2 regions of the Paenibacillus sp. J22FR83 genome follow, and region 2 is predicted to be linked to the other one. Evidence: a T-box and tRNA genes for the amino acid it is inferred to sense, from the RefSeq annotation. Region 2 holds a T-box; the other holds one or more tRNA genes.
The links. A T-box is a leader RNA that pairs with one kind of tRNA and senses whether it is charged. The one in region 2 lies ahead of ileS (isoleucine--tRNA ligase), so its partner is inferred to be a tRNA-Ile.
Positions count from the first base shown of each region.

Region 1: it has a tRNA-Ile gene. The T-box ahead of ileS (isoleucine--tRNA ligase) is inferred to sense a tRNA for this amino acid. The anticodon was not compared.

Region 1 covers NZ_JCAUAM010000011.1:97,451-108,189, forward strand. Annotated here, with positions in the region: gene AC58PV_RS20325 (ABC transporter permease) at 1-584, opposite strand, end outside; gene AC58PV_RS20330 (ABC transporter ATP-binding protein) at 571-1,296, opposite strand; gene AC58PV_RS20335 (hypothetical protein) at 1,357-2,610, opposite strand; gene AC58PV_RS20340 (DUF7010 family protein) at 2,769-3,380, shown strand; tRNA gene AC58PV_RS20345 (tRNA-Ile) at 3,513-3,586, opposite strand; tRNA gene AC58PV_RS20350 (tRNA-Met) at 3,597-3,673, opposite strand; gene AC58PV_RS20355 (hypothetical protein) at 3,763-3,927, opposite strand; gene AC58PV_RS20360 (dipeptidase) at 4,153-5,553, shown strand; gene AC58PV_RS20365 (GNAT family N-acetyltransferase) at 5,584-6,087, shown strand; gene AC58PV_RS20370 (RidA family protein) at 6,477-6,875, opposite strand; gene dapA (4-hydroxy-tetrahydrodipicolinate synthase) at 6,898-7,773, opposite strand; gene AC58PV_RS20380 (LysR family transcriptional regulator) at 7,895-8,776, shown strand; gene pyrE (orotate phosphoribosyltransferase) at 8,969-9,610, opposite strand; gene pyrF (orotidine-5'-phosphate decarboxylase) at 9,650-10,381, opposite strand; gene carB (carbamoyl-phosphate synthase large subunit) at 10,397-10,739, opposite strand, start outside.
Region 2 covers NZ_JCAUAM010000013.1:235,960-246,698, reverse strand. Annotated here, with positions in the region: gene AC58PV_RS23875 (helix-turn-helix transcriptional regulator) at 1-413, opposite strand, end outside; gene AC58PV_RS23870 (glycoside hydrolase family 130 protein) at 522-1,523, shown strand; T-box leader at 1,579-1,836, shown strand; gene ileS (isoleucine--tRNA ligase) at 1,919-5,017, shown strand; gene AC58PV_RS23860 (cell wall hydrolase) at 5,104-5,547, shown strand; gene AC58PV_RS23855 (phosphodiester glycosidase family protein) at 5,609-6,703, opposite strand; gene AC58PV_RS23850 (catalase) at 6,897-8,282, opposite strand; gene AC58PV_RS23845 (TetR/AcrR family transcriptional regulator) at 8,422-9,000, shown strand; gene AC58PV_RS23840 (NIPSNAP family protein) at 9,078-9,401, shown strand; gene AC58PV_RS23835 (NAD(P)H-dependent oxidoreductase) at 9,456-10,001, shown strand; gene AC58PV_RS23830 (tautomerase family protein) at 10,077-10,310, shown strand; gene AC58PV_RS23825 (NAD(P)H-dependent flavin oxidoreductase) at 10,276-10,739, shown strand, end outside.

The sequences.
Region 1 (10,739 bases), on a different contig from region 2:
AATACAATACCTAGGAAATTAAATCCAATAAACACAAGAATGGCGAGGAAGAACACAGCTAGACCACCCTGAATGAGATTGGCTAGCAGCACAACGATAAGTGCAAACACAAATACAGGGAAGAAAGTTAAACCATACGATACAAACACCTTTACGATTCCAATGAGACTGGCAGACGAAGGATTGAATATAAACCCAGCTAGCAAGGATAGAATCATGATAAACAACAGTTTACCCGCGATAAATAACGCTAAATTCAAAACTTTAGCCGTAAACACGCCAAATCTGGAAACCGGTCTCAACAGCGTTATTTTCATCGTATTCGACGAAGACTCCCCATTAAACATATCAATGGCTACGAATATTGCAAATAACGGTAATAAGGTATAGGCAATGAACGTCAGTACGGCGATAGGAAATTCAACGCTGCCAACAACTCTCAGTCCAAGGCCATGCTTAATCGTTGTGACGGCAATTTGGCCAATCACGACGGCAAGAATGGATAATATTGCGGCTGCCATAATTTTTTTCTTTTTACGCAGCTTCACTGTTTCATTAATAAATGCAGCTTTAAACCCTACCATTCCTGTCCACCTCACTAACAAAATAATTCTCAAGCGATGAATAGAAAGATAGAATATTTTGGGTATATTCAACGTTCACCAACTTGCCTCCATAAATAATGCCAATCCTCGAACACGTCAATTCTACATCGTGAATTAAGTGGCTGGATATGAAGAACGTAGTGCCTTCCTGGGAAAGCTGTTTGATCAACTTCCTCATCTCCAGCATCCCTTCTACATCCAGACCGTTTAGAGGCTCGTCCAAAATTAACAACTTGGGTTTCGAAAGAATCGCCGCTGCTATCCCCAGTCTTTGTTTCATCCCAAGTGAAAATTTTTGTGACTTCTCATTTTTATATTTCAGCATCCCCGTGATTTCTAGACATTCATCAATTCGACGCTGATCGATTTCCGGATAAAATCTTGCAAACAGTCTCAAGTTCTCATTTGCCGTCAAATAGGGATAGGATTCTGCTGTTTCAATAATACAACCGACATGTTTCATTGCGTTCACATAGTCTTCTGCTACACTCGCTCCGAAAATCTTCACATCGCCTCGATCTGGCTTTATGAGTCCTGTAATCATCTTCATGGCCGTCGTTTTCCCTGCACCATTGGGTCCGAGAAATCCGAAAATATCCCCTTGATCGACGTCTAAGTTCAAATCGCTGATCCCTCTGCCATTTGTATATGACTTGGTTAAGTCTTTTATTTCAATCGCCTTGACCGTCAATTCATCATCTCCCTAAAAAATCTCAGGAAGCCGCTATTCGCCGCCTCCTGAGCATCATGTCTATTCAAATACGCGGATAAATTCGCCATCATAGAAAGGCTTCATGGTGTTGCTTTGTTTGTAAGCATTTTTATCACTAACTTCAAGATTCATATCCACATAAATTTTACCTGCCATATTCGGATGAATCATGCCCTGCTTCTTTTCACCCTTCGAATCTGTGTAAGTAAACATAGGAGTTGTCGACATATTGTATTCGAAACTAAACGCATCCTTGTTTGGATATTCGCTCTCATAACCAGCATTCACGGATTCAGCATACGTTCCAGCTACTTTGTCGCCATCTACACTTGTAATTGAAACTGTTCGCTCACCGATTTTCACAAACTTACCATCTTTGTCCATAATAATATCGTTTTTATACGTTCCCACATATTTAGAGCTGAATCCACTATTACGACTAACCTTTTCAACCTTGACTGTTGTTAGATCAGGTTTTGTAATCTTCGTACTGCCAATTTCAGACAGTTTAAAAATTACATTCAGGTTCAAATCATGCTGAACCCCATTTTTATCCTTACCTGATAGCGTGACTTCACCCATCAAATTTTCTAAATAACCTGATTTATTCTCATTCGCCGTTCCTACTACCTTTTTCACGAAAATATCGCTCTCTATCTCTGGTAAATCTCTTTCACTATCTAACATCTGCTTAATCCCGAAGGAGGAGACTGCGTTCACGAGGGCTGGCACTTGTGTCTCGGACAAACTTCCCGAATATACTTTACCCCCATCCGTTCCTTCCTCAACTTGTACATTATCTTTCAATGACCCCACTACAGCATCAACAATTTTCTCAACTTCTGATGCTCCCTTTTCTTTAAAAGGATTCCTAAAATCAGCTGGTCCTTTACGGTCTGGGTTCATGTCTGTCGAATTTTCAAATACATAATATGTATTGTCCGATTCATTCTTGTCAATGGTTTGCTTTTTATCCACATACGTATATCTAGTGGTCGTTTCACCTTTGGCGTTCTTCGTTACCTCGTTGTTCTCTTTCACTTGGTTCACTGTATCCATTTTCTGAAAATTGGACGATTGAAGTAAAATTTGATCATTATTTTTCAATGTATACATCGTCTCGATCGAATAGTTGCTAAGGCCGCTTTCCATCACGGATGCGGTATTTTTCACCGAACCCTTCAACCGGTCATACCCAGATCCTAACAGCGCATCAGCGAATGCCGTAGATACGAATAAACAAGCTCCAACCGAAAAAGAAAGGACTGTAATTGATTTTTTACTAAGTTTCATTTCTCTTCTCCTTTTTTCTATCAATTTGCGGGAAACGTTTCCTTACTAGTTATTTTAGTATACGCTTATTGAATCCATCTAAATGGATTATTAACAAAGTATTAACTCTTTCCATGACGATGTAGAAACTAAGTTGAATGATAGGAGTCTGATGCATATTGCGTGAAAATGTAAAATTATCTAAATCAGCTGTCCTGGGGGCAGCAAATGGCGTCATGTTCATGACTTTCTTCGGTGCGCTATGGTCGTCCATTGGCATTGTTGGTTCACATCAACTTGTTCCTCTCTGGCCACTTGTTCTTGCAATTATCGTGACTGTCATCTTATTGTTCGGAGCCATTTCACTTTTTCTTACAGCTCGCAGCATAAATCTTACCGTTACACCTAAGGAAAGGGAAGATACGCGACAAATCAATCGAAAATTTGGCTTGATATTTGGGTTGGAAGGTCTTGCGATTTTTATTGCCAGCATCATTTGTAATAAACTCGATTATTTTGAAGTCTTTTTCCCTGTGATGGCGATGATTGTTGGCATTCATTTCTTTCCTTTGGCATCTTTGTTTCGAGAAAAATTTTATTATGGTACGGGGATTGTACTGTGTATATTAGGTATCATTTCATTATTCTTACCAATGAACATTACGTTCGGTGATGGTGATGTACCTGTCGTTCTCATGTCTACGTTTATTGGTTTTGGCTCAGCGTTGACGTTATGGGTGACGGGTTTGAGAATCTGGATGACGATGCTAAAAAAACTAAAGCTTCAATGATTCGTGTCGTGTGCACAAGCGTGCATAAACAAAAACAAGCCTCTCCTTCCACCAACATGAAGTTGAGAACGAGGGGCTTGGTTAGTCTTTAAAATAAATAAAAACCCTTATCTATCAAGGGTTTCCGTGCTATGGGCCCAGAGGGACTCGAACCCCCGACCAATCGGTTATGAGCCGACCGCTCTAACCAACTGAGCTATAGGCCCTAATGAAATTTGGTTGCGGGGGCAGGATTTGAACCTGCGGCCTTCGGGTTATGAGCCCGACGAGCTACCGAGCTGCTCCACCCCGCGTCATGTGTACCGATCAACAGCGACAAAAATAAATATACACTAACGGCGATGGCTTAGTCAAGCGTTAATTTTATGCATAATCATTTCGTTTACGTATTGTATCTGACACCAAAGCGACCTTTCTTCGACTTGTAAACCTCCACTTCCTGCGGGCACTCATAGCCATAAATCCACCAATCTTCTTCCATACGTTTTGCCAAAACGCCTGCTTGAAACTTCGAATCATATAATTTCGCCCAATAGATCCAGTTCATAGTTATCACTCCATTGTATTCAGTTCATTACTTGTAGCTTATCCATAATAAGGTTCTCTTATTAGCAGGCTGTCTTCACCTATGATTGAAAATGAAAAAAACGATATAATTGACCATATGATAATTAAATTGTGACGGTTTACACGGATAGCAGGATTTCACCTGTTTTTGGGGAAGTTAAGTGATGTAGACTATTTTGGCAACAGAAAAGAGGAGAACACGCACATGATCGAAACAATCAAAAGCTACCTACATACGCATAGGGATGAACACATAGAGGAACTCATGGCATTTCTGCGGATTCCAAGCATAAGCGCAGTTGCCCAGCACCAACCAGATATGCTGAAATGCGCGGAGTGGACAGCTCAATCCCTACAAAAGGCCGGTCTCGAAAACATTGAGATCATGCCTACGAAAGGTCACCCCGTTGTGTATGCGGATTGGTTGCACGCGCCTGACAAACCAACGGTATTGATCTATGGTCATTATGATGTTCAGCCTGCTGAGCCTTTAGAGTTGTGGGAAACACCTCCTTTTGAACCTGTAATCCGAGATAATAAGCTGTTCGGCCGCGGCAGCACAGATGACAAAGGCCAATTGCTGCTTTATGTGAAGGTTGTTGAAGCCTTTCTTCAAACACATGGTTCACTTCCGGTTAACGTGAAATTCTGCATTGAAGGTGAAGAAGAAATTGCAAGTAAGCATCTTCCTTCCTTTGTTGAAGAACATGCTGCCAAATTGCAGGCTGATTCCATCGTACTATCCGACACGCAAATGCACGGCCCAGGTAAACCCGCACTTATGTATGGACTTCGCGGCTTAGCTGGTTTCGAAATTACGATCGACGGTGCGAATAGCGATCTGCATTCGGGTCTTTTCGGCGGCGCGGTACAGAACCCTATTCACGCAATGAGCAAGCTTCTTAGCTCGTTCCATGACGAGCAAGGACGTGTAGCTGTGCAAGGGTTCTATGACCGTGTGATCGAACTTTCGGACAAAGAGCGCGAATCGTTCAAGCAAGTAGAACCTGACGAAAGCAAGGTTCGTACGAATTTGAACGTCACAGAGCTGTATGGGGAGCACGGCTTCTCCTTTTACGAGCAAACAACATCCCGACCTACGCTTGAAATCACTTCGGTTAGTGGCGGCTTCCAAGGTGAAGGGATTAAACCTATCATTCCGAATCGAGCCACAGCTAAGATTGCATGTCGCCTAGTCGCTGCGCAGGTTCCTGAAGAAATCATGGATCTGGTCGAAGCGCATATTCAGGCACAGTCTCTTCCAGGTGTGTCCGTAACCTTAGATCGCCAATTGCGAGGTAATCCATTCATTACACCGATAGATGAGCCCGTTATGGTAGCAGCGGCAGAAGCCTATGAAGCAACTTTCGGTGAGTGGCCAGTTTACACACGTAGCGGGGGCTCAATTCCGATTGTCGAGGTGTTAGGACGCGTCTTGGACGCACCTGTCGTACTCATGGGCTTTGGTTTACCAGGAGAGAATCTTCATGCGCCGAATGAACATTTCCATTTAATGAACTGGGACAATGGAACAGAGACGATTAGTCGTTACTGGATGAAGTTAGCTGAACTGAGTGCAACGTCTACAGAATCTAACAATGCTTAATTTAGAGCTACAATTAAAGGAGTAACTTCAATGGGGAATCAATTACACGTGCGAGATGCACGAATAGAAGATTTAGCAGAAATCGTGCGTATCTACAATTCCACAATTGCAGGACGTATGGTTACTGCCGATACTGAGCCCGTCACAACCGCTTCACGTGAGCACTGGTTTCACGAACACTCTGCTGATTTCCGTCCGCTTTGGGTGCTTGATAATGGGAACGGCATCTGTGGCTGGCTGAGTTTTCAGTCGTTCTATGGACGTCCCGCTTATAACGCTACGGCGGAAGTCAGTATTTATGTGGATGAAGCCTATCGAGGCCAAGGGATCGGCCGATATTTGATGGAACAAGCACTGGAAGCTAGTCCTAAGCTAGGGCTCAAGTCGCTGTTAGGGTTTATTTTTGGGCATAACGAGCCGAGCCTACAGCTTTTCCGCAAATTCGGGTTCACCGATTGGGCGCACTTACCTGGCGTAGCTGAGCTGGATGGCGTTGAGCGGGATCTGATCATTTTGGGCAAACGTGTTGGTTAGTCCCCACTCGCATCATGAATAAGCGCTACACCTCCCTACTCGCCGAGATCATAATCGGGATGTAGGTGAGGTATAGCGCTTTTTTGTGTTCGTCATGTGGGTAACACCGCGTACGAACGCGACCCTTTTCTCATTTAGATGGAAAAAATACAGGTAAATCAGTCGATTTTATATTAATTATAGAAATAAATGGATTTCCTACAGCTAATCTTGACGAAAACGAGGATTATGATCGAACGAGCTGAAATTAGCTGCATATTTTCCATCTATTTCATAAAAAAGGTTAAAATTCGTTAAAATAGATGGATAAAATCCATCTATCCGCTAAAGTCTTGCTAAACTAGATTACTCAAACCCATACTCACTACTTTTCACATTGCTGAACCTACTCATCCCAACTCATCCATCGCCACAATTGCCTCTACCTCTATCTCAATCAGTAATCGCGGGTCAATCAGCGCCTTCACTTCAACCATCGTAGCAACGGGCTGCACATCACCGAAATACTCCCCATGCGCCTTGCCGAACGCTTCCCATAACGAGATATCGGTCACGAACATCCGGGTTCGCACCACGTCAGATCGCTGTGCACCAAGCTCTTGGAGCGCCTGTTCAATCGTCTGAAGGATGAATCGAGCTTGTTCATAGGCATTGCCTACGCCAACAACCTCTCCGTCTTTCATCGCTGTGGTCCCGGCTACCTCAATTCGGTCACCGACACGGATGGCTCGACAGTACCCGACTACAGGCTCCCAAGGTGAGCCCGTAAACACTCTCGTTCGATTCATTACACAATCGCTCCTTCCTTTTTTACAGATACGCTGCTAATTTATCTTGTAATCCCGCTGTCACCGGCAATAATGGCAATCGTAATGTCCCGGAATCAATGACACCTTGCTGGTGAAGCAGCCATTTGATCGGAGCGGGATTCGGTTCTTGGAATAGGAGTCGGATGAGTGGAAGCAACGCCTCGAACTCTTGTCGGCTTTCCTCATGGGCTCCATTACCAAAACTGCGAATAAAAGAAACAAATCTCTCCGTCTCTACATTCGCTGAAGCGCTCATAACCCCTTTGGCACCTGCCTGCAGAGCTGCATACAGCAAGGTGTCCTCACCACACAAAACAGGTTTAGAACCCAGTCTACTTAATTCTGTGACTAATCCAATATTAGGCGTGCTGTCCTTCATCCCGATAACTCCATTGAGATCAAGGATGCTCCTAACCGTATCCACCTCAAGTGTTACCCCTGTACGATGTGGCACATCATACAGAATCACCGGTACGCCAACTCCTGCTACTTGGCGAAAATGTTCAATAATTCCCTGCTGGCTAGGCCGATTGTAATAGGGTACAACAACGAGAACTGCTTCTGCTCCAAGTTTGCCCGCTTCTTCTACTTTCCTAACCGTTGAACGTGTATCGTTCGTGCCGGCTCCTACAATTAAAGGTACCTCAACATGAGCAGCGTCGCGTGCAGCTTGAGCTGTCGCGAACAACACCCCAAGCTCGTCTTTCGTAATCGTTGGTGATTCTCCCGTTGTCCCATTTACAACTAATCCATCTATTTCATCTTGAAACAAATTGTAAGCTTGATTATAGAAAGATGCAGCATCCACTTCATACTCTTCATCAAATGGTGTAACGATGGGTACAAATAACCCCTGTAGGTCTTGTTCTTTTAACAAAATAACCAACTCCCTGCCTCGTTTGTTTGTACATTCACTTTAGCATGGAACTCTTCATCACAGTTAGCTATAATAAATGATAGAACTCATCAAAAATATTGATAACAAAGCGAGGTTATACATGGATCTTACGTATTTCCGCACCTTTCGGGAGGTTGCCCGTAGGAAAAGCTTCACTCGTGCTGCCGAGGAATTAGGCTATGCCCAATCGAGCATTACGATGCAAATTCAAAAGTTGGAACGTGAATACGGTGCTCCTTTATTTGAAAGGTACGGCCGAACGCTACGCCTGACTCCACCTGGTGAAAGCTTGTTAGTGATCGCGCAACAATTGCTTGAGCTCTATGACCAATCCAAGGAAATGATCGCCAATCAAGTTAGTGGAACATTGACCATTGGGACCATTAACTCTTTAGCCGCCTATTATTTGCCTCCCTATTTACATAAGCTCAAACAGCTGTATCCAGGTTTAAGTATTCAACTCTTTCCTGACAGCGAAGCTTCCATAATCACCAAAGTCAAAGAAGGAGATTATGATATCGGCCTATTATTAGATCAATATCCAGCAGATCCCTCTCTCGCTTGTACAAGTGTACGTGAAGAACAACTCGTCTTCGTTGCACCCTTAGATCACCCTTTAACGCAGCAAAAAGATATTCAACTTGCTGATCTGGGGAGTACAGAATTTATTGTCACGGAAGAAGGATGTATCTATCGCGGCAAATTTGAAAGATTGCTGAAAGACAATGCCGTCGCCTTGCAAATTGGATTCGAGCTCGGCAACGTCGAAGCCATCAAACAATGTGTGATGAGCGGCCTAGGCATCGCCTTGTTGCCTCGAATCACAGTCGCGAGTGAGCTGGCCACCGGCAAGCTTGTACAGCTTCCTTTTACGCATAACCAATTAACAATGGACTTACAACTCGTGCTGCATCCCAAAAAGTGGATGTCCCAACCCTTGGAAACGTTCATTCAATTCGTAACGAAACAACCCCGAGAATGAAAAAAGAAGCTCACCTTTGCGAAAAGGTAGAGCTTCTTCTACGTATTAGCTATTTTCAAGATCTGCACCCCGATAAGGCGCCGATTGTACGGTAACCTGCATGGTTTCGCAAAATCTTGCCGTCGTTACAAGACCACTTTAGTATAGAGGAATCCTACACCATTCGTCAAATCTCGTCACAACAGCGATTAATTATACACCGTAAGCAGATGGATTTACTCTCCATGAACGCAAGAGTTCCATATCTTCGGACTGGATCTTGCCTTTTTCCAAAGCGACTTCAAGCAGAGTTGAATAGTTAGAAAGCGTATGAAGAGGCATCTCAGCCGCCGCGAACGCATCCGTTGCTTTATCCAGTTGATAGGAGAAAATCGCCAGAACACCAAGCGCTTCAGCTCCTGCATCTTTGACCGCAACCGCTGCTTTCAACGAGCTGCCTCCAGTGGAAATCAAGTCTTCAATCACGATGACTTTTTGTCCTGGTTTCACGGAACCTTCAATCAAGTTCTCTTTGCCATGTCCCTTTGCTTTGTCACGAATGTAGATCATCGGAAGGCCAAGCTTCTGAGCTACCCAAGCCGCATGAGGAATGCCAGCCGTAGCTGTTCCCGCTACAACTTCAGTCTCAGGGAATTTTTCCTTGATCAACTGGGCGAAACCATCGGAAATGGCCTCACGGATCGCAGGGTGCGACATCGTCAAACGATTATCACAATAAATCGGAGATTTCAGTCCTGATGTCCATGTAAAAGGTTGTTGTGGACGAAGCGCCACCGCTTCAATCTCTAATAAGGACGCTGCAATATGCTGCGCGATTGTGTCAAGTTTACTCATTCACGTTCACCGTTCCCTTCAAGGTTAAAATGCAAGTACCTACACGATCGACTCGATAATCGCTTCAATCGCAGCTCTTGGGTCCGCTGCGCCCGTGATCGGTCGCCCGATCACGACGTAGTCCGTCCCCTGCGCGAACGCCTCAGCCGGCGTCATAATACGCGACTGGTCGCCGATGTCGGCACCAGCCGGGCGGATGCCTGGCGTCACGGTGATGAATCCATCACCGCATGCCGCCTTAATCGCCGTCACCTCAAGCGGTGACGCGACGACGCCCTGCAGCCCCGCGGCATGCGCCAAGCGGGCATAGCGAATGACGGCCTGCTCGGTTGTACCGGCAAGGCCGATCTCATCATTCAGCACCTGCTGCGAGGTGCTGGTCAATTGCGTCACGCCGATCACGATCGGGCGTACTGATGACCCAACGGCTAGTCCCTTGTCGACTCCCTCCAAGGCAGCCTCCATCATGTACTTGCCTCCGGCAGCGTGCACATTGAACACATCAACCCCAAGGCGCGTCACGCTCTCCGCACCACCCTTGACCGTGTTCGGAATGTCATGCATCTTCACGTCGAGGAACACCTTATAGCCGCGATCCTTCAGACTCGCGACAAAGGTAGGACCTGCAGCATAAAACAGCTGCATTCCTACCTTTACATAACACGGAATGCCTTCGAGCTGCTTAAGCAGCTCTTGGGCACTTTCCGCGTTCGCGTAGTCCAAGGCGACCATAATGCGTCCGGTAACATCGTTGCGAGTTAACGTACTCATCTTTGGCACCGTCCTTTAGACATGTATTGGCATTGCACGTGAGGAGAAGTTAATTGCTTCAAGCATATTCACTAGCGCTCTAACAGTATCAAGGGATGTCATACACACGACACCATTCTCAACTGCTTCACGACGAATGCGGAAGCCATCGCGCTCAGGCGTTTTGCCCTTAGTTAATGTGTTCACGACGAACTGCGCATCACCGCTGCGGATGAGGTCAAGAATGTTCGGGGAACCTTCACTAAGCTTGTTAACCGTCGTTACTGGAAGACCTGCTTGTGCAATTGCATCCGCTGTCCCGCCAGTTGCGATGATTTTGTAACCAAGACGGTAGAAACCTTTCAAGATTTCAATCGCT
Region 2 (10,739 bases):
TGCTCATATTCATGGAGCATACCTTGCAGTTTCTGTCGTAAAATTTCAGCTTGTTCAGCATTAAGGTCATAGTGCGTTTGGAATGAAGTATGATCCGATAACAGCAATCGCTCCGCGGGATCCCCCAGCAACTCTAAACCAAACATACAGTTGAACAGAATAAGCGGGCTTCCCGGGCTCGCAGTGATTTCGTGCACTTGATAGGGAAGAAGTAAAGTAAAGGTCCCAGGTTGCATGGGATGTACGTGGCCATTCACGGTTTCATATCCATTGCCCGCAACGACTAGAGAGAATTCCAAGAAATCATGACGATGGCTGGGAAAGTGCTGGTCAACACGATTAATGGACAAATGAAAGGGGAATGCCCCGATATTAGGATAGTCCGATAATTGCTTATTCATCGGAAATGTCATGAGAATCACAGCCTATTCAAGAAATGAGAGGTTTGTTCAAGGAATGATAGGAAACCTGCGCACACCTATTGTAACCTATGGATAGACAAGATTGAAGGAGGAACTCTCATGACATTAACTATTGGTTCATTAAAATCAAGTTCTGTTATTACAAGGCATCCTGCTAACCCGATCCTTACGGCAGATTCCGTACCTTATCCTACAGCGCTTACATTCAATGCAGGCGTTACCAAGTTCCAAGGTCAATATATCATGGTGTTCCGGAATGATCATGGCTCTATCCAAGATCAAACGATCGAACCTTCGCATACTACTGATCTAGGTCTTGCTTACAGCAAAGACGGCATTCATTGGGATGTAAAGTCGAAACCATGTTGGAAGCTATATGACGAGGAAATTACACGCGTGTATGATCCACGACTAACGGTGATGGATGGGCGAGTTTATATGTGTTTTGCCGTCGATACGCGTCACGGAGTTCGGGGTGGGATTGCCGTAACGGATGATTTTGAATCCTTTGACATTTTGTCCATGTCAGCACCAGATAACCGAAATATGGTTCTGTTTCCTGAGAAAATTAACGGCAATTATGTACGTCTAGAGCGTCCTTTCCCGGTTTACAGCCGTAGCAAAGATCAATTCGACATCTGGCTTTCACAGTCGCCTGATCTCAAATATTGGGGAGACACGGATCTTGTCCTAGGCGTTGAGCATGTGCCTTATGCGAATGACAAAATTGGTCCAGCGGCGCCGCCGATTCGTACGTCCAAAGGGTGGTTAACAACAATCCATGCTGTTGATATCGATGCCAGCCGTGGTAAGAATGGCTGGGAGCCGACGTGGAAAAAGCGCTATACAGCCGGTATTATGCTGCTTGATTTGGATAACCCGAAGAAGGTTGTCGGCCTATATAAAGAGCCATTGCTTGCCCCTGAGGTTAGCTATGAAACAGATGGCGGCTTCCGTAATGACGTTATTTTCCCAGGCGGTATGATTCTTGAAGATGATGGTGAAGTGAAAATTTACTATGGTGCAGCGGATACCGTTGAATGTTTGGCTACTGCACATGTAGATGACTTGGTGAAATTATGTTTGGAAGGAAATAAATAACGCCTGTTGACTTTTGTCGATGAAGATGCAAGAATGTATTAACTGAATGTTCGAATTAAATTCATTGACGAGAAAGAGTATAGGGAGCCCTTGATCCACAGAGAGTTGGCGCTGAGCTGAGAGCCAATGTTCAAGACTTCGTAGAAAATCCTCTCCGAGAAGGAAAGCTGAAGTAGGTAAGTAAGCTGACCCGGGTTCCAGCCGTTACTAAGGATGCGTATGATGGTACGTAGTTAGAGGTGTCGTAGGATTATGGTAGTCACAATCCCTACGGAACTAGGGTGGTATCGCGAGATGAAATCTCGTCCCTTATGGGACGGGATTTTTTGTGTTTTTCTAAGAACTTTCTCGTCAAGGAATGGACGTACAGTGGGATGAATGAGAGGATGAAACCTATGAGAAAAGTGGATGTGAAAGAGCAAGCAAGGACGCGTGAACTCCGTGTTCTTGAACAGTGGAAACAAAATGATACATTTCGTCAATCGATTGCAAATAGGGAGGGAAGTCCCAACTTTGTTTTCTATGAAGGTCCCCCGACAGCGAATGGTGAGCCGCATATCGGACATGTGTTAGGCCGCGTGATCAAAGATTTCATCGGTCGTTACAAAACGATGGCAGGCTTCCGTGTCGTTCGCAAAGCAGGATGGGATACGCATGGACTTCCCGTAGAGCTTGGTGTTGAGAAAAAGCTTGGTATATCTGGCAAGCAGGAAATCGAATCGTATGGGGTCGCCAAATTCGTGGAGGCGTGTAAGCGCAGCGTTTTCGAATATGAGAAACAGTGGCGCGAATTGACCGAGGGGATCGCTTACTGGACGGATATGGAGAACCCCTATGTCACATTAACCAATGCGTATATCGAGAGTGTTTGGCACATTTTATCGACCATTCATGGGAAAGGACTGTTGTACAAAGGGCATCGCGTAAGCCCGTACTGTCCTGATTGTCAAACAACGCTAAGCTCCCACGAAGTAGCACAAGGGTATGAAGATGTGAAAGATTTGAGTGCCACTGTGAAATTCAGGAGTAGGCACGGGAATGAACATTTTCTTGCATGGACGACGACGCCATGGACGTTGCCTGCCAATGTCGCTTTAGCCGTCAATAAAGATCTAGATTATGTCAAAGTCAAACAGGATGGCGAAGTCTACATTGTTGCAAGCAATCTTGTGAGTAAGATCATGAAAGGAGAGTATGAGCTCCTATCTACGCATAAGGGATCCGAATTTATAGGGATGCCGTATGAGGCACCATTTGGGTATGTACAAGTGACGAAGGGACATATCGTCGTAGACGCTGATTACGTGAGTGATACCAGTGGTACGGGGATCGTCCATATTGCGCCAGCACATGGGGAAGACGATTATCGTACCGTACGTCAGCATGCATTGGATTTCGCGAACGTTGTTGATGCGAGAGGCCGTTATAGCGACCAAATTTCAGATTTTGCCGGTCGTTTTGTGAAGGATTGTGACATCGATATCGTCAAAAACTTAGCTGAACGTGGCTTGTTATTTTCTAAGGAACGATACGAGCATAGCTATCCGTTTTGTTGGCGTTGTAAATCACCGCTGCTCTATTACGCGACGGAGAGTTGGTTCATTCAAACAACAGCGATCAAAGACCAACTGATCGCAAATAACAGTAACATCACGTGGTATCCGTCTCACTTGCGAGAAGGCCGATTTGGGAAATTCTTAGAGGAGCTAGTTGATTGGAATATCAGCAGGAATCGCTATTGGGGAACGCCGCTGAATGTATGGGTATGCGAAGACTGCAACGGCGAATATGCACCTCATAGTCATAAGGATCTCCGTGATCGCGCTACTGATCCGATAGCGGAAAATTTGGAGTTGCATAAGCCGTACGTGGATCACGTGAAGCTGCGCTGCGCTTGTGGTGGTAAGATGCATAGAACCTCGGAAGTCATTGACGTCTGGTTCGATAGCGGCTCCATGCCGTTTGCCCAGTATCATCAGCCATTCGAACATGAGGAGCTGTTTCAAGAGCAGTATCCCGCGGATATGATATGCGAAGGAATTGATCAGACGCGGGGCTGGTTTTTCAGCTTGCTGGCGGTATCTACCCTTTATAATGGGCAAATCCCATATAAGTCTGTGTTATCAACGGGGCATGTACTCGATGAGAATGGGCAAAAAATGTCCAAAAGCAAAGGCAACGGAATCGATCCTTGGGAAATCATTAACGAATTTGGCACAGATGCATTCCGTTGGGCATTGTTGTCCGACAGTGCGCCATGGAGCAGCAAGAGGTTCTCTAAACAGATTGTCGCAGAGGCGAAATCCAAAGTTATCGATACGATCAACAATACACATGCCTTCTATGCGTTGTATGCACAAATCGATCAGTATGAACCAGAAGACTTTCCGCAGATAACCTCCGTGAATGTGCTAGATCGTTGGATATTGTCTAGATTAAATAGCACTTTGCAAGACGTTATCAAAGGTTTAGAAGTGAACGATTTCTTGAATCCAGCGAAGCAGATTGAAACTTTCGTAGATGAGCTTAGCAATTGGTATATCCGACGTTCGCGTGATCGCTTCTGGGGAAGTGAGTGGACGGAGGATAAAATAGCAGCCTATCAAACGTTACGTCATGTACTGCTCACGCTTGCGCAGATCATTGCTCCTTACACGCCATTCATTGCAGATGATTTATATGCCAATCTGGGTGGAGAGGGAAGTGTGCATTTGACAGATTATCCGAGCATGGTTGCATCATTGCACGATGTTTCTTTAGAGAAAGAAATGGGTACCGTGAGGCAAATCGTGGAATTGGCTCGTAATATCCGGAATGAAACGGGGATCAAAACTCGGATGCCACTCTCAACGTTATTCGTTTCGATGGATGGTGTGTCAAACATCGATGGATTTGAAGGCATCATCCAAGATGAAATCAATGTGAAGTCGATCCAATTCGTATCGAATGATGACGGCTTCGTGCGCGTTACGTTGAAATTAAACTTGAAAGCAGCTGGTAAAAAGGTTGGGAAATTGGTAGTGCCTGTGCAAACTCAGCTGAAGCAGCTGTCTGCACTAGAAGCGCAGTCCGTGATTGACAATGGCTTCCTGGATATGGAGGTTGATGGTGAAACCCTTCATATTCTGCTTGAAGAACTTCTCATTGAGAAACAAGCGAACGAAGGTTATGCTTCAGCAAGCCATAATCAAATGACTGTTGCCCTAAATACAACCTTGACAGAAGAGTTAGAACAGGAAGGGTTAGTTAGAGAGGTCATTCGTGCAATTCAGGATTATCGCAAAAAGAAGGGACTTCCGATTGAGAAACGCATCGATCTTGTTCTAGATGTAGACGCGCACGTACATGCTGCTTTAGTCCGTTTTGACCACGTATTACAAGAACATGTTGTACTGAACAGTGTTCGCTATGCAGCAGAACCCCATATGGAATCTGTTTCGTACGGTGAAAGTACGTTCAATCTCCGAATTGTAGAGTGTGAAAGCAGGAGCTGAAACGTCTTTTTCGCGGCAAGTAAGTCACATTTCCACTTCACCTACAATATGATGGGTCTAGACATATACTCAATTGAGGTGAGCGAATGGCAGTCGTAAAAGCTAGAAAGCAGGATATCGACATGTTAGCTAGGTTGCTTCGAGCAGAAGCGGAGACCGAAGGCGAAAACGGTATGCTACTTGTTGGAAATGTGGGGATTAATCGTATAAGAGCGAATTGCTCTGATTTCAAAAATCTTCGGACGATTCCCCAAATGATCAATCAACCGCATGCGTTTGAAGCGTTGCAGCACGGGTTGTACTATCAGAACGCGAGAGAAAGAGAGCGGAGGCTTGCTCAAAGAGCTGTAAATGGAGAGCGGATTTGGCCTGGTAAGTTCTCACTCTGGTATTTCCGACCGGGTACATTCGACAATCCAGGCCCGTGCCCGGATACTTGGTATAATCAGCCGAAAGCGGGACGCTATAAGAAGCACTGTTTCTATGAGCCAACTGCGAAAGAATGTTCAAATGTTTATAATACGTTTTAGGATTGAAACAGAGTCATACGACGTGAAGAAAGAGCTGTCCATGGACAGCTCTTTTCGTGTTTTATTTATTTTTCAATTGATTTTGTTCCGCGAGATAACCTGGATTGTCATAAGCACCACCAGGATCAATTTCGGTTACGCCATCCCAAATATTCGCAACATCAACCTGATCAGGGTGTTCAAAAATAAGGAGGCCAGAAGGTAGTCTTCTTTCGCCATAACGGCTGGAGGGATGCGTGATGAGATCATTCCCGACAACCATCTCCGAAGATGCACCGCCATCCAAGAAACCGGCATTGACACAGCCTTCTTTCAGCAGAAGATCTTGAACATCTTTTAGAGAAGCGCCAATGCTTTTGGTTTGACGTCCGTCAATCACGATCATAATGATTACGCCATCCGCCCGTTGCCCAATGGCTGTCCGCGGGTTAAGACCATCACCAACGATGGGCAGAGCTTTCCCATTGGCGATAATGCGCGGATAGAAGGATACAGCGTCAGTCACATGCAAAGCTAATAGCTCATCAATCGAGTATTTCCCTATAATTAATTTCCCCGTAGTGTCGAACGCAACGACTTGTTGAGGAACAGTCCCGTCTACGCTTGTATACAAGATCTTGCCTCCAGACATAATAACGCCAATGGGGGCAAAACCATTGCCCAGTCCCTGCGGGTCATCGAAACCGCCACCGTTAATACCGGCAAGTGCCCCTGTACGATTCACCATTGAACTAATCGTTTCCCCTTGGCCCACTTTACTGGGAACAACTACACGAATCGCTCTTGGATCGTAGACAATCATTTTTTTACCGACCCAGCCACGTCCAGCAATATCTTCAACATCAATGAGCTTGCCATCTTGTTTCTGAACCGTGATGGCATTCAAATCCTGTTTTTCAATCGCGTTATTTTCACTCATTTGTTGAACGTTTTGAATCATTTCATCCCGTTTCTTCACACCTACAAAAATCCATGCCCACTCCCGATGTTGAGTAGCAATAAATGTGTCCGCAAGGAACAAGCGAATTTTCGCTCCAGGTGGCGTTAAGAATAGAAAGCTTAGGGATAGAGATATCATAATGATACAAATCACTATGGAACGTTTCAGCCAGCTTACGCTTTGCTCATGTTTGTAAGTAATCCCCGCTAGCTTCATGATAATAGGTGCCTACTTTCTATGATTTTTGAATCGGATAAAGCTAGTTTAAGTATATATAATGAACCTGTAGCAAAGCTGAAAATAACCTTAAAAACGATCCATTGAAGCCAAGTAAATAGATCCAATTATGCCAAATCATTCTTTAAAACAAAGCAAAAATGGCTACCTGAGAGGGTAGCCATTCAATGGTTCAACCTTTGTTCTGAAGCTGGATCCGCCCTGAAACCCTGTTTGCCAATTCTTGTGACGATTGGTATAGATAACTGAGGACGATGTGTTGGAGGTCAGTGGATATACGAGCTAAATCAGCAGCAAGATTCTCTACCAAATGTTCTTGTTGAAGGGGTGGAAGGGCGTTATAATACTGACCTGCTTGTGTGAAATTATTGGGGTTAGGTATATCCGATCGCACGAGGCGACCTTCAACATATCTACCCTCACCACTAGTCTCGAGCGAACGAGGAGTCCAATTCATCTGATGGTTAATGGGAAGCTTACGGAAATCAGATCCCAGACGATGTCGCTGTGAATCCCAGTATATATTCGTACGGCCTTGCAGCATTTTATCGTCCGACAATTCGGCTCCTTCTAATAGATTGGCAGGAGAAAAAGCAATTTTCTCGACTTGTTCCATATAATTATCGGGATTACGATTCAGTATAAGCCGTCCTACAGGCATCAACGGGAACTGTGTTTCATCCCAAACTTTCGTATCGTCTAGCGGATCATAAGGCAGCTTGGCACCCTCGTCAGGGTTCATTAATTGAACATACAGCCCATATTCAACTGTTCTACCTGAGGCTAGCGTATCAAAGAGATCCTTACCCGCATAATCGGGATTTTCCCCAGCTAACTTAGCAGCTTCGCGGCTATCAATAACCTGTCTGCCTGCTAAGGGATACCAGTGATATTTCACCAATGTACGAATGCCTAGTTCGTTGCGCCAAACATACGTGTTTACGCTATGACCTGGCATATGGCGGAAACTCTTGATGGTTCCAGCATCCGAATATAATTGGACAAGGAAGTGAGTCGCTTCTGGCGCACGGGCGATGAAACTCCAGAAACGTTCAGGATCAATCAAATTGTTAACGGGTGAAGGCAAGAAGGCTTTGATCGACTCAGGAAATCGAATAGCATCCCGAACAGAGAAGACAGGGATATGATTACATAACAAATCAAAGACGCCTTGTTCTGTATAAAATTTCGTAGAAAACCCACGCACATTACGAGACGTATCCGGTGTACCTTTATTGCTAACAGCAAGGGAAAATCGGACTGTAACAGGAACTTGCTGACCTGGTTGTTGTAGAAAGTGAAGCTTCGTATAAGGTGTCATCGCATTTACGGTTTGAAAGTATCCAAAAGCGCCATAACCTTTCACATGGACAGGTCTTTCTAGAATCTTGCTATGTACGAAAGTTTCTAAAGTTTCATGTAATACACTATCTTGTTCTAGAACGGGTCCTTGATTACCAACACTTTGGGAATGAAATTTCGCAGGTGTGTCTCCTGACCATCCTAAAGAACCGTTTGGATGATTAGGTTTTTGCGGCAATCCTCTGTTATCTTCCATGATTCTACCTCCTGTACATAGCACTGATTTAGATCGTTATGCTGGTATTTCAACAATTATGCCAACCGCCACAAATGAGGATGCTGCACATGAAAATTTCTCGGTTGACATCTTATCTACTAAAAGGTAGAATAACCACATGACCAAAACCACTAACAACAAAAACACATCAGAACTTATTCTTGACACCGCACAAGCGATTGTTCAGCAATATGGGTTTAACGGATTCAGTTATTCGCATATTGCGGAAAAAGTAGGTATACGTAATGCCAGTATTCATTACTATTTCCCGAATAAGGAGGATTTAGGAGAAGCTCTAATTGCTCGTTATCTCAGAAATTTCAACCAATTTGTTGCTGGAATCGATGCCGAGATATCGAATAATATGGAGAAGCTACGCAAATTCATCTTACTTTACAGTGGTCCTGTTCAAGATTACTGCGCTTGTCTAAGTGTCATGCTCTCGACTGACTTAGCTACGTTATCAGGCAAAGTGCAAGTCGGGTTATCCCAGTTCTTCACTGCCAATCTCGCTTGGTTGGAACGCGTGTTAGAGGAGGGCCGGCGTAAAGGTCAACTGAACTTTGAAGGCGCCGCAGATATTCAAGCTCACCAATTTCTAGCTGCATTACAAGGTGCCCAATTATTGGCGAGAAGTTTTCATGATACAAGTAAGTACGAGAAGATAGCAGAAGGTTTACTATCCGCTTTAGCTTGAAAAAGAAGGCGGATTACTTTTTGAGTTATGTCTACCTTTTAGTAGGTAGATAATATGAAGTAAGGAGGTGAGAAAATATGTTATATGAACTACGAATTTATCATGTTCACCCTGGCAAAATGCAGCACCTTCATGAGAGATTCAGAGATCATGTGACCGAATTATTTTTGAAACATGGCATGAAGATTACGCATTATTGGGAAGATATCAATGAGTTAAACAACCGACTCTATTATGTAGTTGAGCATGCTAATATGGAAAGTCGCAATCTGAATTACGAACGTTTCCGAAACGATCCGGAATGGATGGAAGTGAAACGAATTTCAGAATTGAATGGTCCTCTTCTTAGGGATCAGGAAAGTATTTTTATGCAGAATGTAGCCTTTTTCCAAAACAAATGAAACAAGACAATATAGCAAAAACAAATCATATAATTAGAATGGAGCAAACCTACAATGAAAACATTAGTCATCATCACTCATCCGAATATCGAGCAATCCCAATGGAATAAAGCCTGGTTGGAAGCCTTACAAGAGCAAGGTGAGTTCACCATTCATCAACTTTATAAAGAGTATCCAGACGAAAATATCGATGTTGCCAAAGAACAGAAATTAATTGAAGCACATGACCGGGTTATTTTCCAATATCCGCTCTATTGGTACAGCACGCCTTCTTTGCTTAAAAAGTGGTTTGATACCGTTCTTCAATACGGCTGGGCTTATGGTCCAGAAGGCAGCAAAACGGCAGGTAAAGAAATCGGTGTTGCGATTTCGACATATGGCACAGAAGCTTCATATCAGGCTACAGGCTCTAATCGTTTCACACTTCAAGAAATTTTACGCCCGATGGAAGCACTCGCGCAATTTATCAGCGCTTCGTATTTGCCACACTTTGCACTGAACGATACTTCTACAGTTACCGATGAGCGGTTAGCGCAAAGCAGCAAAGATTACATTCATCATCTGCAAACGGTAAAGCCAGCTCTAGTTTCCAATAAGTGATAATTTGTGTTGCTTATAATTTACCTTTTAGTAGATAGATGAATTTTGTTAATCATTTCAAGGAGGGGTCCATCTATGCCAGTCGTTACGATTAAAGTAACCCGAGAGGGAACCACGCCAGAACATCAGTCGGTTACGGCCGAAGAAAAGGCAGCACTGATCAAAGGTGTTAGTGAACTTCTTCTTAACGTCCTAAACAAGCCATTAGAATCAACTCATGTTATTATTGAGGAAGTCGAATTGGACAATTGGGGATGGGGCGGTTTACCAGCACTTGAATACCGCAATCAGCGATCCTCTCTCAAGTGATAGGAGGCAGAAGATCATTCATCTGAACACAGCACTTTGCCGCATGTTTGACATTCGTTATCCCATTTTCCTAGCGGGTATGGCAGGAGGACCTGGAACGGTTAGCTTAACGGCAGCCGTATCCAATGCAGGCGGGTTAGGTACCCTCGGAGCGGCCTATATGGAGCCTGAAGCGATTCGTAAAGCTATTAAGGAGATTCGTACATTAACGAACGCTCCATTTGGTGTTAATTTGTTCGTTTCTCAGGCTCCTGATGATAATGAGCGAACACTGGAAGTTCAACGGGAACTGAACGGGATGAGAACCAAACTTGGCATACCGCAGATTGAGGCAGGAGAAGTAAAGACACCTGATCACTTTGAGCAGCAATTCACTGTTCTGTTAGAAGAACGCGTGCCGGTGATCTCGACGGCTTTCGGCGTACTGCC